Regions from separate parts of the Sphingobium sp. B10D7B genome, predicted to be linked through region 3. Evidence: riboswitches for the same ligand, from Rfam matches in the RefSeq annotation. Region 3 holds a riboswitch; each other region holds the start of a gene.
The links. A riboswitch is a leader RNA that binds a small molecule or an ion and turns the genes downstream of it on or off. The one in region 3 is predicted to bind cyclic di-GMP.
Positions count from the first base shown of each region.

Region 1: it holds a riboswitch for cyclic di-GMP, as region 3 does, so the genes downstream of both, M2331_RS12990 (autotransporter-associated beta strand repeat-containing protein) here and M2331_RS09940 (autotransporter domain-containing protein) in region 3, are expected to answer to the same signal.
Region 2: it holds a riboswitch for cyclic di-GMP, as region 3 does, so the genes downstream of both, M2331_RS13865 (DUF4402 domain-containing protein) here and M2331_RS09940 (autotransporter domain-containing protein) in region 3, are expected to answer to the same signal.

Region 1 covers NZ_JAOQOQ010000001.1:2,737,235-2,741,532, forward strand. Annotated here, with positions in the region: gene M2331_RS12985 (helix-turn-helix transcriptional regulator) at 1-468, shown strand, start outside; cyclic di-GMP riboswitch class I at 1,271-1,346, shown strand; gene M2331_RS12990 (autotransporter-associated beta strand repeat-containing protein) at 1,831-4,298, shown strand, end outside.
Region 2 covers NZ_JAOQOQ010000001.1:2,980,442-2,984,739, reverse strand. Annotated here, with positions in the region: gene M2331_RS13875 (hypothetical protein) at 34-234, shown strand; gene M2331_RS13870 (FAD-dependent monooxygenase) at 255-1,334, shown strand; cyclic di-GMP riboswitch class I at 1,855-1,931, shown strand; gene M2331_RS13865 (DUF4402 domain-containing protein) at 2,197-2,724, shown strand; gene M2331_RS13860 (hypothetical protein) at 2,744-3,316, shown strand; gene M2331_RS13855 (hypothetical protein) at 3,309-4,298, shown strand.
Region 3 covers NZ_JAOQOQ010000001.1:2,094,851-2,099,148, reverse strand. Annotated here, with positions in the region: gene glmS (glutamine--fructose-6-phosphate transaminase (isomerizing)) at 1-73, shown strand, start outside; gene M2331_RS09945 (pyridoxal phosphate-dependent aminotransferase) at 215-1,357, shown strand; cyclic di-GMP riboswitch class I at 1,637-1,711, shown strand; gene M2331_RS09940 (autotransporter domain-containing protein) at 1,903-4,298, shown strand, end outside.

The DNA.
Region 1 (4,298 bases), 640 kb from region 3:
ATCCAGCGCATCCGGCCGCCGGACATCAGCTCCGATGAGTTTCGCAGGCGCTTCTTCGATCAGGCCGGTATCGTTGAGCGCGTCTCGATCATCCAGCGCGGACCACAGGCCTGGCGCGTCATCAATGTCGCGCGCCATCGCTCCACCGGCCTGTTTACGGACGGCGAGCTGGACGCTTTGGTCGGCCTGGCTCGGCTGGCGCTGCCGATGCTGCCCCTCAACCGCCGGCGCGCCCTTTCCTGCTTCTCCTCCGCCCAGCACATCGAAAGCCGACTGCGGCACTTGTTCCCAAATCTGACCCGGCGCGAGCGGCAAGTCTGCGCCCGGGCGACCGCCGGCATGTCGGTCGAGGCAACAGCGCTGGATCTGGGTATCGCGAAAACGAGCGTCATGACCTATCGAAAGCGCGCCTATCAGCGACTGGGGATCAGCAGCGTGCCGGAATTGTGTGCGCTGGCAGCGCACTGATCTGGTGAGGAAAGGCGCTGCGAAAGGCTGGCGGAGAATTACGCGGACGTCTGTTATCGCGCTAATACTAAACCTTCCGGGAGCATATATAAGCCTCAAAGATGAATGACGAAGCCGGCGTCGGCTATTTAATGATAATATATCAAATACCTACATTATATCTAATGATGGCAATCATGCCCCCACACTTGCAATTATATTGCCCATGCGAGACGCCAGCCCTGGCGCCCGAACATTCGGTACGTCTCGCTTCCCACTACTGGGTTCAAGTGGCGGATGCCCCCCGCAGCTTCGATGCTGAAAATTATAAGTTAGCCAACTTCAAGTTGTGCGACCTGCGCCGCTCTGTCGCCTTTCAGTGCCCTCGCAATTACCGTCCTGATCACCAACTCGATCGCCGATAAAGTGGCGCCGCTCACCGTAAGTGGCTTTGACCAAGCATCTGCGACGACGGCCGTCTTTTGGCCCAGGCCAACGAGAAATTGGGACGCCCATCTTGCTCTGGCGACAGCGGGTGAACAAGCCACCCGCCGTTTAGGGGCCGTTCTTTAAAAATGGGGCACGCGGCCGCACGGCCATTTCAGCCCGAAGATTGCGCTGATGGAACGACCATCCTTTTTTGTCGCGTTCAAAATGTCAATGCCACGTTAGCGCGAGCGGCCGTTTCCTTAACAATCAACGCGGTACCGCAGCGCATTAACCATCTCTTTTTCCTACGAGATGATTTTATTGCTGTTAATTTTCGTAAATTGCATCTAAGGGCCGGTTAATGCGAGTCTTCTTGAAAGAAAATCAGCATTAAACCCGACAATGGCAAACCATCGGCGACGATGGGACGCAAAGCTTCCGGTCTCGAAAGAGATAGCGGGGATGCCGAAGGAACAAAAAGTGCCCGACATATCTTGTCGTGTAGTTGCGCCATCTCTCTCTAGACTTCAGCGCCCTGCTCTACAAAAATATGAGTTCAGCCTTTCCTGCATATTTTCGTGCAGCGGGCAGCGCGATACTATATACGCCGTGCCTTCTAAGGTAGGCGTGACAAGCGCCAATGCCTCAGCCACATATCTCGGCCACAGTCCGCTCGCCCACCGCGCCCTGCATCGCTCGGCCCCGCCTGCGATCGCGCTGAGCACCCAAGTCTTTCCGCGGAGGGAGACTGGCCTTTCTGTCACAGCGGATTGGGCAACCACGCAGCCAACTGGAACGCGGCGGGCAGCCTCAGCGGGGGCGCTGAGGCCAAAGCCTTGGCCAATCGACCACAGCACTCGCTGAAAAACCAACGGGGCAGAAGCGGCGCTCTACGCCCTGCTGCTGCCGCGCGCAACGATTACATCTAGATTTTTCAATACTTTGGGGGAAATCATGAATAAGCAAGCCAAGTTTCTCGTGTCGGCCGGTGTCACGGCCTTGTTGGTGGCGGCTTCATCCGCCGCGTCTGCCCAGAGCAGTGATCCGATCATCGTCGATGGGCAGAACGGCACCGGAAAAGTGGTCTCCGGCAACGCGGCGCTGTCCGGCAATAGCAACGTGGTCGGGAACAGCGTCGCTGTCGGAGAGGCTGATCGCCAGACGGTTTACACCAACTTCCGCACCGAAGGCGGCGCCGGCTCGGGCGGTGGTGCCGGTCTTGGCGGCGTGTTCTTCATTGATAGCGGCGCAACCCTAACGCTGAATAATGTGAGCTTTGCGAACAATCACGTCAAAGGCGGCGAAGGCGGTGGAATTGCCACGTCGTCGGTCGCGCCGATCGCGGTTTCAGTCGTCGGCGCCTCGGCAGATGCGTCCGCTGCCAGCATTCTGCAGCCGACATTGAGCGACGTGACTTACAATGGAAACGGGCAGTTCGTCGTCAACAAGATCATTTCTATCGGAGACAATACGCTCATTCAGGCCGGCGCAGGTATTGCCCAAAAGCTCGGTGACGGCTCGGTCGGCCAGGTGAACGCGACGATCACGGAGATCAATCCCGCGGGCAGCAACGCTTATGGGACGCTTAATGAAATAAGTCTGTCAGGCGGCATCGCGATCGATTCCTCCAACGTCGTCAGCGGCCTGCTGAGCGGCGGCAACACCGTCACTCTGAACGCCCCGGTGGCGGCTGCCGATGTGATGAGGGGCCAGACGGTCTATTACAAGGACACCAATAACGTCACGCGGACTGCTACGGTCAGTCAGGTCAACTATAACAGTGACAACAAAGTCACTTCCTATGTGCTCAATGAGTCGATTTCCGCGAACGGCCCGATCGACACGCCGGCTGTATCGGCCTTCGCGGTAACACGTTTCCAGTCGGCCTCCAGCTCGACGCTTTCGAACACGATTACGCCAACCGGACCGCTAGGCGGCTTTGCCGTGGGCATGACCGTCCAGGGCGCTGGCGTTCCGGCCAACACCGTCGTTACGGCTGTCGATCTGAACAGCGGTGTCGTCACCCTTTCGAACGCGATCGACCTCCAGCAGGTGACGTCGCTGAAGGCATCTTTCAGCCCCCTGATCTCGAACGGGAGCGGCAGCGCGACCATCCAGGTGGGCTCCATCGCGGGCTTCGCGGTGGGTCAGACCGTTTCGGGAACCGGCATTCCAGCCGGTACGACGATCACCGGGATCGACCCCGATACCAAGCAGGTGACGCTGAGCAACGTCATTGGCGCCAACGGCGTCTCGGCGATCACCGCCGGCAAGTTCGTGCTCACCAGCGATCCGGTGCTGAGCGTAAATAGCGGGGCAAAGACCATCCGCCTCGCCTCGGTTTCCGGCCTCACCGTTGGCAGCTTGCTGGTCGGGGATTCGGCTATTCCGGCCAACGCGGTGATTACCGCGATCGACACCGCAACCAATACCGTCTCCTACCGGATCGATCCGGAGGCAGCCAATCTCAACAAGGGCGGTGCCATGAACGGCCTGACCGCCTCGGCGCCCGCGGGCTCCAACGGTGGCAACGGTCAGTCGGGCAGTTCCTTCAACTCCATCCTCGTCGATGGCGAAGGGTCCGCCGGAACCAATGGCTATAACGGGGGCGCAAGTGCCAACGGTGCCGGCGGCGATGGCGGCAAAGGTGGCAGTGGCAGCAGTGGCAAGCCCTTCAACACCAGCCTCATCAATGCGGTTGCACAGGACGGCATCAACCTGGGGCTGAAGATTGCGCAAGGGGCCGCGGCTCTTGCCAACTTTCCGCCTGCAGCAGCGCTGTCGGCGTCATTCTACGTCGAGGTCGCCGCAGTCGGCGTGCAGCTTGCGCTTAACACCGCCAATCTCGTCACCTGGAATATCGACCTCGCGCAAGGCAAGGTCGGCCATGGCGGCAGTGGCGGCCAGGGCGGGAAAGGCGGCAACGGCGGCACCTTCTTCGGCGGTGGGGCCGGCGGCTCGGGCGGCTCGGGCGGTGCCGGCGCGACCGGGATCACGGACGGCGGCGAAGGCGGTTCCGGCGGCAACGGCGGCACGGGAGGCTTCGGCGCAGGCGGTGGTTCCGGCGGCGCGGGTGGCGCTGGCGGCCAGAACGGCCAGAGCATCGAAGGATCTGATGGCGATGGCGGCACGGGCGGGTTCGGCGCCGGCAATGGCTCGTCGGCTGGTGTTGGCGGCGGCGGCGGTTCCGGCTTCGGCGGTGCCATTTTCGTCCGCGAGGGCGGCACGCTGTTCATTCAGGGTAACTCGATCTTCGAGAACAATTCGTCTGTGGGCGGCTCAAGCACCAATGGTGGTGCGGCAGGCCAGTCCGCGGGTGGCGCGCTCTTCATGATGCGCGGTTCCTCCGTCACGCTGTCCCCCGGTGTCGGAAACACCATCACTTTCCGGGACTCGATTGCGGACGACAGCGCCACCAGCAT
Region 2 (4,298 bases), 890 kb from region 3:
CCGCAGCACGCCGTGATGGCTATCGGCTGGGCGATGAGTGTCATCGCAACCATCATGAATTCGGCCACCGGCCAACCCGTTCAGAAAATGACCTTCGGTCGCATGCCCAAGCCCTGGGCCAGCTTCAATCTGGAGAGCGGCGAGCTGGTGACGATCGATCGCGTGCAGGTCGGCAAACCGGCGCCCGGCAAGTTCGTCGCCCCCGTCGAGGTCTGGGTGACGCCGAAAAGCTGATGTCGTCGGGCCCGGAGCGGATGAGCGACATTCTGATCGTCGGCGGCTCGCTCGCTGGCCTCATGACCGGCCTCGCCTTGTCGCGGCATGGCTTCTCGATCACGTTGCTGGAGCGCTCGACCGATACCGACCGGACCGGGGCAGCGCTGCAGGTCGGCTATGGCTTGCTTGAGCAGTTGACTGGGCGTCCTCACGCTACGGGCGCGCTCGCCACGGGTGTCCAGGCATGGCAATCGGTCTATCGCGGTCTGCGCGCAGCGGCGGACGAGGCGGGCATTGTGGTCCTGCAGAACGCCCGCGTCGAAGCGACGGGAGAGGCGGAGGATCGGGCTTGGGCAAGGACCGCCGATGGTCGGCAGTTCGATGGCAAGGTGCTGGTCGGCGCGGACGGCTATCAGAGCGTCGTGCGGCGGCAGATCAGTCCGGAGCGCCCCGATGCGGTCTTCGCGGAGTATCTGGCCTGGGTCGGCTTTGCCGAAGAGTCGGCCCTGTCTGTCCGCTATCCGCCCAATCTGGAGTTCCTCGAGTCCGGGCCCTATGTGCTTCTCGGCTTTCCGCTGACCGCCGCCGATGGCAGTCCGGAGCGCGGCCGCCGCCGGGTCGGCTGGGGCTGGTACGACGCCGGGCATAACGCAATCCTCCGCAGCACAGGGGCCGTCGAGGGCGCGCTGGTGCGGCATTCGCTACGCCCGAACGACATGTCGGATGCGCTGTTCGACGAGCTGGCCGCACTGGCGCGCCGGCACTGGCCATCGCCCTGGCGCGACGCGATCCTGGAATGTATCGCCCGCAAAGCGGTGCTCGGCACACCGGTCGTGGAATATTGTCCCGACCGACTCGTCGCCGGCCGCATGTGTCTGGTTGGCGACGCTGCCCATGTCTGCACGCCGATGACAGGCAATGGCTTTGCAACCGCCGCGCAAGATGCTCTCACCCTCGCGCGCTGCCTCGACCCGGCGGCCCTGCGGGCCGACCCCAAAGCCGCACTCGCGCGATATGAAGCGTCCCGGCTGCCCGAGGTGCGTAGACTGGCGCGGTCCGGCCAGCAGATCAGCCGGAATTTCGTGGGCTCTGTGGTTGAGGCGGTTGCTCTGACATAGCGGTGGGCCGGTAGCACGAAGACCTTTTCAAGCCTGCCTTTCGTCGCCCTCCGGCATTGCGCCGACATCTTGAGGCAGCGGCCCACCGCAGAAGCGCTTAGATGAGAACCGACGCTTGGCAGCGTCGCGCGCTCCACGCCCTGACAGGCGAAGCGAGGGGAGAGGAGCCCAAGCGGCGTTTTTCGCGGGAGGGGCCTTGGCATTTAGCCCGGATGTGCAATTCGTCGGGATCATAGCGGCTGCAACGAAATACATCCTCATGGAATTCGGGTTGGCGCGAGCTAAGCGCATCGTCGGTTCGCTTCAGTCCGCGAAGTTCTTGGCGAGTTGCTTAGGCTCTGGTGATCCAAAACTCGCGTTTATTTCATTGAAAACAAACGGTCTCCCAGTCGGGCACTCGATCTGCGGTTCAACATGGGAGTAGTCGCACAATTCTCCATTTGGTCGTTCAGCACATAGCCGTTGACTGTGTAGTGTATAATAGTTAAATCAAAATTTACCTAATAGCGCCCGAGATTCTCGGTCGAAACGGCAAACCATCGGCGACGATGGGACGCAAAGCCTCCGGTCCCTCACAGGGATAGCGGGGTTACCGAAACGGAGAACTATTGTGGACCTGTCGTCCTCGCGCATTCCAGATCCTTTCCGCTCTCGTCGGGCAAGGGCCCGTCTTTGGCGACGGTCAGCGAGCGCCCGTACCGATCATCACGTGATCCAGTTGCTTGCGACTGGCTCGCCAGACGCACCCGCTTGCAATCCAAAGCTCCGCGAAACGCAGCCGCCCGAGGGCCTCCAAGGCGCGCGGGGTCTAATATTTTCCGATTAAATTCATGTGCATATCAAGTAAGAGAAAGACATCGTCATGTTCGTGAACTTGAAGTCTATCGCGACAATTGCGCTTCTGGGTTCCATCCCGGCGGCAAGCTACGCTCAGTCCTCAGCATCTGTGTCGACCACGGGTACGGCCCGGATCGTTCAACCGATCTCGATTTCAAAGACCAGCGACCTTGCGTTCGGCACGATCGTGAAACCCTCTGTAGCAGGGACCAACACGGTCACTGTCGATGCTTCGACAGGCAATCGCAGCCTGTCTGGTTCCGGCGACGCAGTTGCCGCTGGCGGCACGACGTCGCGCGCAGCCTATACGGTCTCAGGTGAAGGGGGGCAGACCTTCTCGATTTCGGTGCCCGCCAGCTTCTCCATGACTGGTACGCCCGGCGGCACGATCACCGTCACGCTGACGCCGAGTGCAGCGACAGGCACATTGTCCAGCACCATCGGCACAGCTGGCACCGCAACCTTCGGCGTTGGCGGTAGCTTCTCCCTGCCCAATACGCAGGCCTCTGGCAATTACTCGGGCACCTTCACGGCGACCGTCGCCTACAACTGACCTGTGACAGGAGCGTCTCGTGACGGTCTCATCATCCATCCGGATGGGAGCGCGCCTGTTGCTGGCAACCGCTCCTGCGCTGGGAGCGCTGTGCATTTGCGCGGCGCTTCCGGCCTCACAGGTGAATGCGGCTGAAGCGACCGCGAAGGGCCAGGTTTCGATCGTGGAGCCGGCTTCGATCACGCAATCGGCGAAAGAGATTGCTCTGCAACCCGTGCTGGTTCTCCAGTCGAGCCTCCGGGTCATGATCTTGTCGCCAGGGCCGCAGTCAAACGAGAGCGACCAAAAGGCCGGTCTTTCCCGGGCCGCTCCTATTCAAATCGCCGGGGGCAGCAACCAGACGTTTTCGCTCCTGGTCTCACGAGCATTCGTCCAGCCAGGCACAGGGGGTTCGCTTAGTGTCCCGATTGCGCCGCTGAGCGATGATAATTTCCCGTCCTTTGAAGCCGGTCCCTCGGGGTTCGAAGATGTTCTCATGGGCAGGTTGAGCGGCGATGGCCTTCTGTCTGTACCGCCGTTTCTTTTGAAAGCACTGCGCGACAGCTACGGATCCGACGGCGGGCCTTTGCTGGTCCTGGCGCAATATGATTGAGCGAGAGACGCCGGTGATGACTCTCCCAGGCGTCGTGAAGCGTCTCACGCGATCCGCGAACCAACGCAAGAGCATCGCTATCGCTATCGCGTTGGTCGCTGGCGCCTTCCCATCCGCTTTTTGCACTTCCTCTTCTGCCCAGCCTGCGACCACAGAGCAAGCCGGCGGAAGCGCCAGCCTCAACATCAATCCAAAGCGGATCACCTTTGATCGGCTGGGGCGAACGGCGAGCATATTCCTCTTCAACCAAGGCACCGCTGCCGGGGTATATGACATAAGCTTTGTCGACCGGGTCATGTTGCCCACCGGCCAGATCCGCCCGACGGATGAAGCAGACGGCGCGTCGGAGGTGAAGGACCTCAGTGCCAAGCTTCAGTCCGCGCGTTCCATGATGCTGGTGACGCCCAGGCGCGTGCTGCTCAAGCCGGGGACGGGGCAGACAATCCGTCTTCGTGCAGGTGGCACCGGCGACTGGCCCGCCGGCGAATATCGCACGCATCTGACGGTGACGGCGGTGCCGCCACCTGACACGGGCCTAACCGCCGATCAGGCTGCGAATGCAGAGCCCGGTGCTGTTTCGTTCCGCATCGCATCTGTCCTGGGCATTTCCATCCCTGTGATCGTGCGCATCGGCACGCCCCAGGTTGAGGCCGCGATCGAAAACACACGGTTTACGATGGAGAGTCCTGGGCCGGGGTCTGAGCTGAACAGCCCTATGCCAGTCGTCACTTTTGACCTTGTGAGGCGTGGGCCGAATTCCCTTTTCGGCGATATCGAAATCCGAAAGGCGAAGGCGCGCCGTGAGGACGAGCCGTTGGGTGTCGTGCGGGGGATCGGTGTCTATCCTGAGATAGAGCGGCGACAGGTAAAGATCGCTTTGCGCTCTCATCCGCAGCGAGGCGAGCAAATCAGCGTTGTGTTCACCGACCAAGACACAGCTCCGGGGAAGATACTTGCGCAGAGCCAGATCTCCTTGCCGTAG
Region 3 (4,298 bases):
CCACGTCGCGGTGCTCAAGGGCACGGATGTGGACCAGCCCCGCAATTTGGCGAAGAGCGTGACGGTGGAGTAGGTTCGACGTTGCGCGATCACCACCACCACCACCTCTTCAGCTGATCCGTGCGGCCATCCTGCTCCGGTGCCAGCGGCGACCGGTAGGCCGCCGCACCGTTGGCATCTGTGCCCGCGCCCGCTATCGGCGCTGGACCGAGCGATGGATGATCTGATGGATGTCGAGCCGTTTCAGGCCATAGAATTAAGCAAGTTGGCCTATCGCCTGGGCGCGGAGGGGCGATCGGTTCTCCATATGGAGTTTGGCCAGCCCTCGACGGGTGCGCCGCAGGCCGCGCTGGACGCTGCGCGCGACGCGCTTGGCATCGATCCGATGGGCTATTGGGAGAGTCCTGCGCTGCAGGCGCGGCTCGTCCAGCTCTATAGGGAGCGGTACGGCATGGTAGCCGAGCCGGACCAGTTCCTGCTCACCTGCGGCGCCTCGCCGGCATTGGTCCTTGGGCTGAGCACCCGTTTCAAGGCGGGCGACCGGATCGCCATGGCGCGGCCGGGCTATGTGGCCTATCGCAACACCGTGCGCGCGCTCAACATGGCGCCGGTCGAGATCGAATGCGGCGAACAGACGCGCTTCCAGTTGACGGCGCGTGCGCTGGCAGCGCTCAATCCCGCTCCGCAGGGCGTGATCGTCGCCAGCCCGGCCAACCCCACCGGAACGATCATCGCGCCTGCCGAACTGGAGGCGATTGCGCGGCTGTGCGCAGAGCGCGGCATCGCGATCATCTCGGACGAAATCTACCATGGCCTGAGCTATGGCGCGCCTTGCCGCTCGATGGGAGAATTCGCAGCCGACGCGATGATCGTCAGCAGCTTTTCCAAATATTACTGCATGCCCGGCTGGCGGCTCGGCTGGCTCTACGTGCCGCGCGCCATGGTCGAGCGGGCACGCGCCTATATGGGCAGCCTGTTCCTGACCGCGCCATCGATCAGCCAGCATGCCGCTTTGGCGGCGCTGGACTGCACGTCAGAGCTGGAAGCGCATCGGGCCACTTATGCCCGTAACCGGGAGATTCTGCTGGACGCCTTGCCAGCCCTTGGTCTGCGACGCATCGCGCCGCCGGATGGCGCCTTCTACATCTATGCGGATGTCAGCGAATTGACGGATGATAGCCCTGCGTTCTGCAAGAAGCTGCTCCTTGAGACCGGGCTCGCCACGGGACCGGGGGTCGACCACGATCCGGTCAATGGCCATCGGTTCATCCGGCTGAGCTTTGCGATCACGGAAGCCGAAGTGCAAGAGGCAGTGCGGCGCCTTTCGGCGTGGTTGCCCGACCAGCGACGGCTGTAACGATCACGTCGCGGGGGGCAACCATATTTTAGAGCGACGGATGCAGCGCAATCGACGTCGTGCTTGCGTTGAAGTTAACTATAGTTATCGGCTTAACACGGCCGGTTATGACCCCGCTCCAGACCGAGGGCGATAATTTTCACACGACAAATCAGCTGCATGGCTCCGATCTGCATGCGCGCCATCTCGACAAGGCCGGGCTTTTTTGTTGCGCTGCCGCTCAGCTAACGTTAATATTCCTCCTGAAGATGACGGCTCCGCCCGATGGGCGTTCGTTGCCTTCGACAAGGGCAAACTGTCGGTAACGGCGGGACGCAAAGCCTCCGGCCCCAATGGGGTAGCGGGGCTACCGGGGGATGAAACAGAGCATTTTCGGATATCGTGTGTAGCCTGCTGTGAGAAGGTCATGGGGTTCGTTTGAACCTCAGGCTGCGCTCCCTGTCGTCGCGCTTCGATCCCTGTCTCAAATCCCGTTGAACCGCACCTGCATGGCGGTTTGCCCTTCACATCATCTGGGCGGTGGGCCCACACGAGGGGATTTCGTAATGCAGGGCAAGGCAATCAAAACGCGCGGCGCCGTTCGGCAGGCTCTCAAGGCCGGTCTGTTCAGCAGCGTCGGCATTGCGGGGATGTTGGCAGGCGCATCTGCCGCCCACGCCGAGCCTGGCATTTGCCAGACTGAGGGTAATGTGACCCTGTTTTTCTGCGAACCCTCGTCGGTTAAGGCTCGTATTGAAGGAGGCGATACCAGCCTCACTGTGAACGGCGCACAGGACGAGTGGAGTATCACGGGCGATGGCGTCAGCTATTATACGTGGGACAATACAGTCTCTGGCGACATTACGTCGACGCTGCTCATCACCAATTCCACGATCAGCACCACTGATAATGGCGGCGTAAACGTCAGTTCCAATATCCAGGGTCGGAACGACATTTCGGTCACCTTGGGCCCGGACGTCACGGTTGACAGCGTGGGTGGCAACGGTGGCATCTGGGTTCGCAACCAGATCGCGGGCGACATCGTGATCGAGAATGGCGCCGCGCTGACGGTCTCAGGCGTGGAAACCAATGGCATCTCTGCCACCACCAACGCAGGATCGGTGAACATCACCAATAGCGGGGCCATCACGGTCCAGCAAACCAACGGGGCCGCAGACTTCACCCAGCGGGGAATCTACGCCGACGGCGGTTTCAACGATGCCGAGCCGGTCGAGGTGACCGTGACGAACACTGGCCGGGTGGAGGCTCAGGCGGCGGGTATCCGCGTCGTCAATTACAACGGTTTGGCGAAAATCACGAACAACGCCTACGTGTCTTCGGTGAACAATCAGGCGCTGGTCGGCTGGACGCCGAACGGCGAAGTGGTGATCGACAATCAGGAGCAGGGTGAGGCTATCTCGGCCAACGGCCCGGCGATTCAGGGCGCCTCGCAGATCGGCAATATCACCATCACCAACGCAGGCATTGCGGAGGGCACCACCGGCATTCTCGCCGTCGCCGGCTTCGACGAGGATGCGCCCGGCTCTGGTAAAATCACCATCACCAACAGCGGCATTGTCACCGGCAGAACCGGAAGCGCAGTTCAGGCGCGCACGCCGCTTGGCGATGTGGTCATCAGCAACACCGGCACGCTGCAATCGCTGAGCGGGATCGCGGCTGTCGATGCAGACACACTTAGCGGCATGGTCCAGATCACCAATTCCGGGTCGATCCTGGGTGAAACCGGTATCGTCACCAACAGCGCGGCGACCACGATCATCAACGCCGGTACCATCGAGGCCTCGCCTTCCTTCGGCCACGCCATTCTGATGGGCGCCGGCGACGTGACGCTGGAGTTGCATGCCGGCTTCAACATCATCGGCCTCGTCGCGGATGCGGATATCGCGAGCGGCACCAATACCCTGGCGCTGGGCGGCGCCATCAATGCGTCATTCGACGCCGGATTGGTCGGCACGCAATATTATGATTTCGATGAGTTCGTGAAGGTAGGGACCGGCACCTGGACGCTCACGGGGACAGGGACGACCGGCTGGACGGTCCGCGAAGGGACGCTGAACGCTGCCAGCAGCGACGCATTCGGTGTGGGTCAGGCCTATGTCGTTGAAGGGGGCGTGCTGGGCGTGGGGGGCTCCACCTATCAGGCGACCCTGGGCTCGCTCACTGTCGGAGAAGCGGGCCTTGTCTCCACCGATGGCGGCGTGCTCGTGCTCGACCAGAGCAGCGACACCGTCTTCGCCGGCACGTTGGTCGGCCAGGGCAGGTTCGTCAAGGCGGGCGAAGGTGCGCTCGCTTTCACCGGCAATGGCGCTCTCTTCAACGGTGCGCTGGATGTCACCGGCGGCGCCTTTGACCTCACGGGCGGCTTCAGCGCCAGCACGGTGACCGTGGGCGGCGCGGAGCTGGCTTCGCTCAATATCAAGGCGGTGGGGCAGCTCAACTCTGTCTCTGCGGCCATTGGCATGAATGGCACCGCGGGGAGCGTTACCGTTGATGGCGGCGCGAGCTGGATCAACTCAAGCCTCATCGAGATCAGCCGCAATCCCAATTCCTCCGGGTCGCTGACCATCACAAATGGCGGCTCGGTCGAAACTGTGAATGGCAGCATTTATATGGGCGCGGGCGGCTCGGTCAGCATCAGTGGTCAGGGTTCGGCGCTCCGTGTCGGTACGCTGCATTCCGAACTGCCGGCCGACTGGGTTTCGGCCGATGGCTGGTTCAGTGCGGATGAGGGCAGCATCTCGGTGACCGACGGTGGTTTGCTGGAGGCTGACGGCAGCTATATCGGCGGAAACGGGTCCGGCACGGCGACGATGATCGTCGACGGTGCCGACACGGTGTGGCGCAACGGCCTCAGCCTGTACATCGGCGGCACCGGCAACGACACCGTTGGCCAGGGCAATGTGACGGTGTCCGGCGGTGCAGAAGTCACGTCCTACACCAG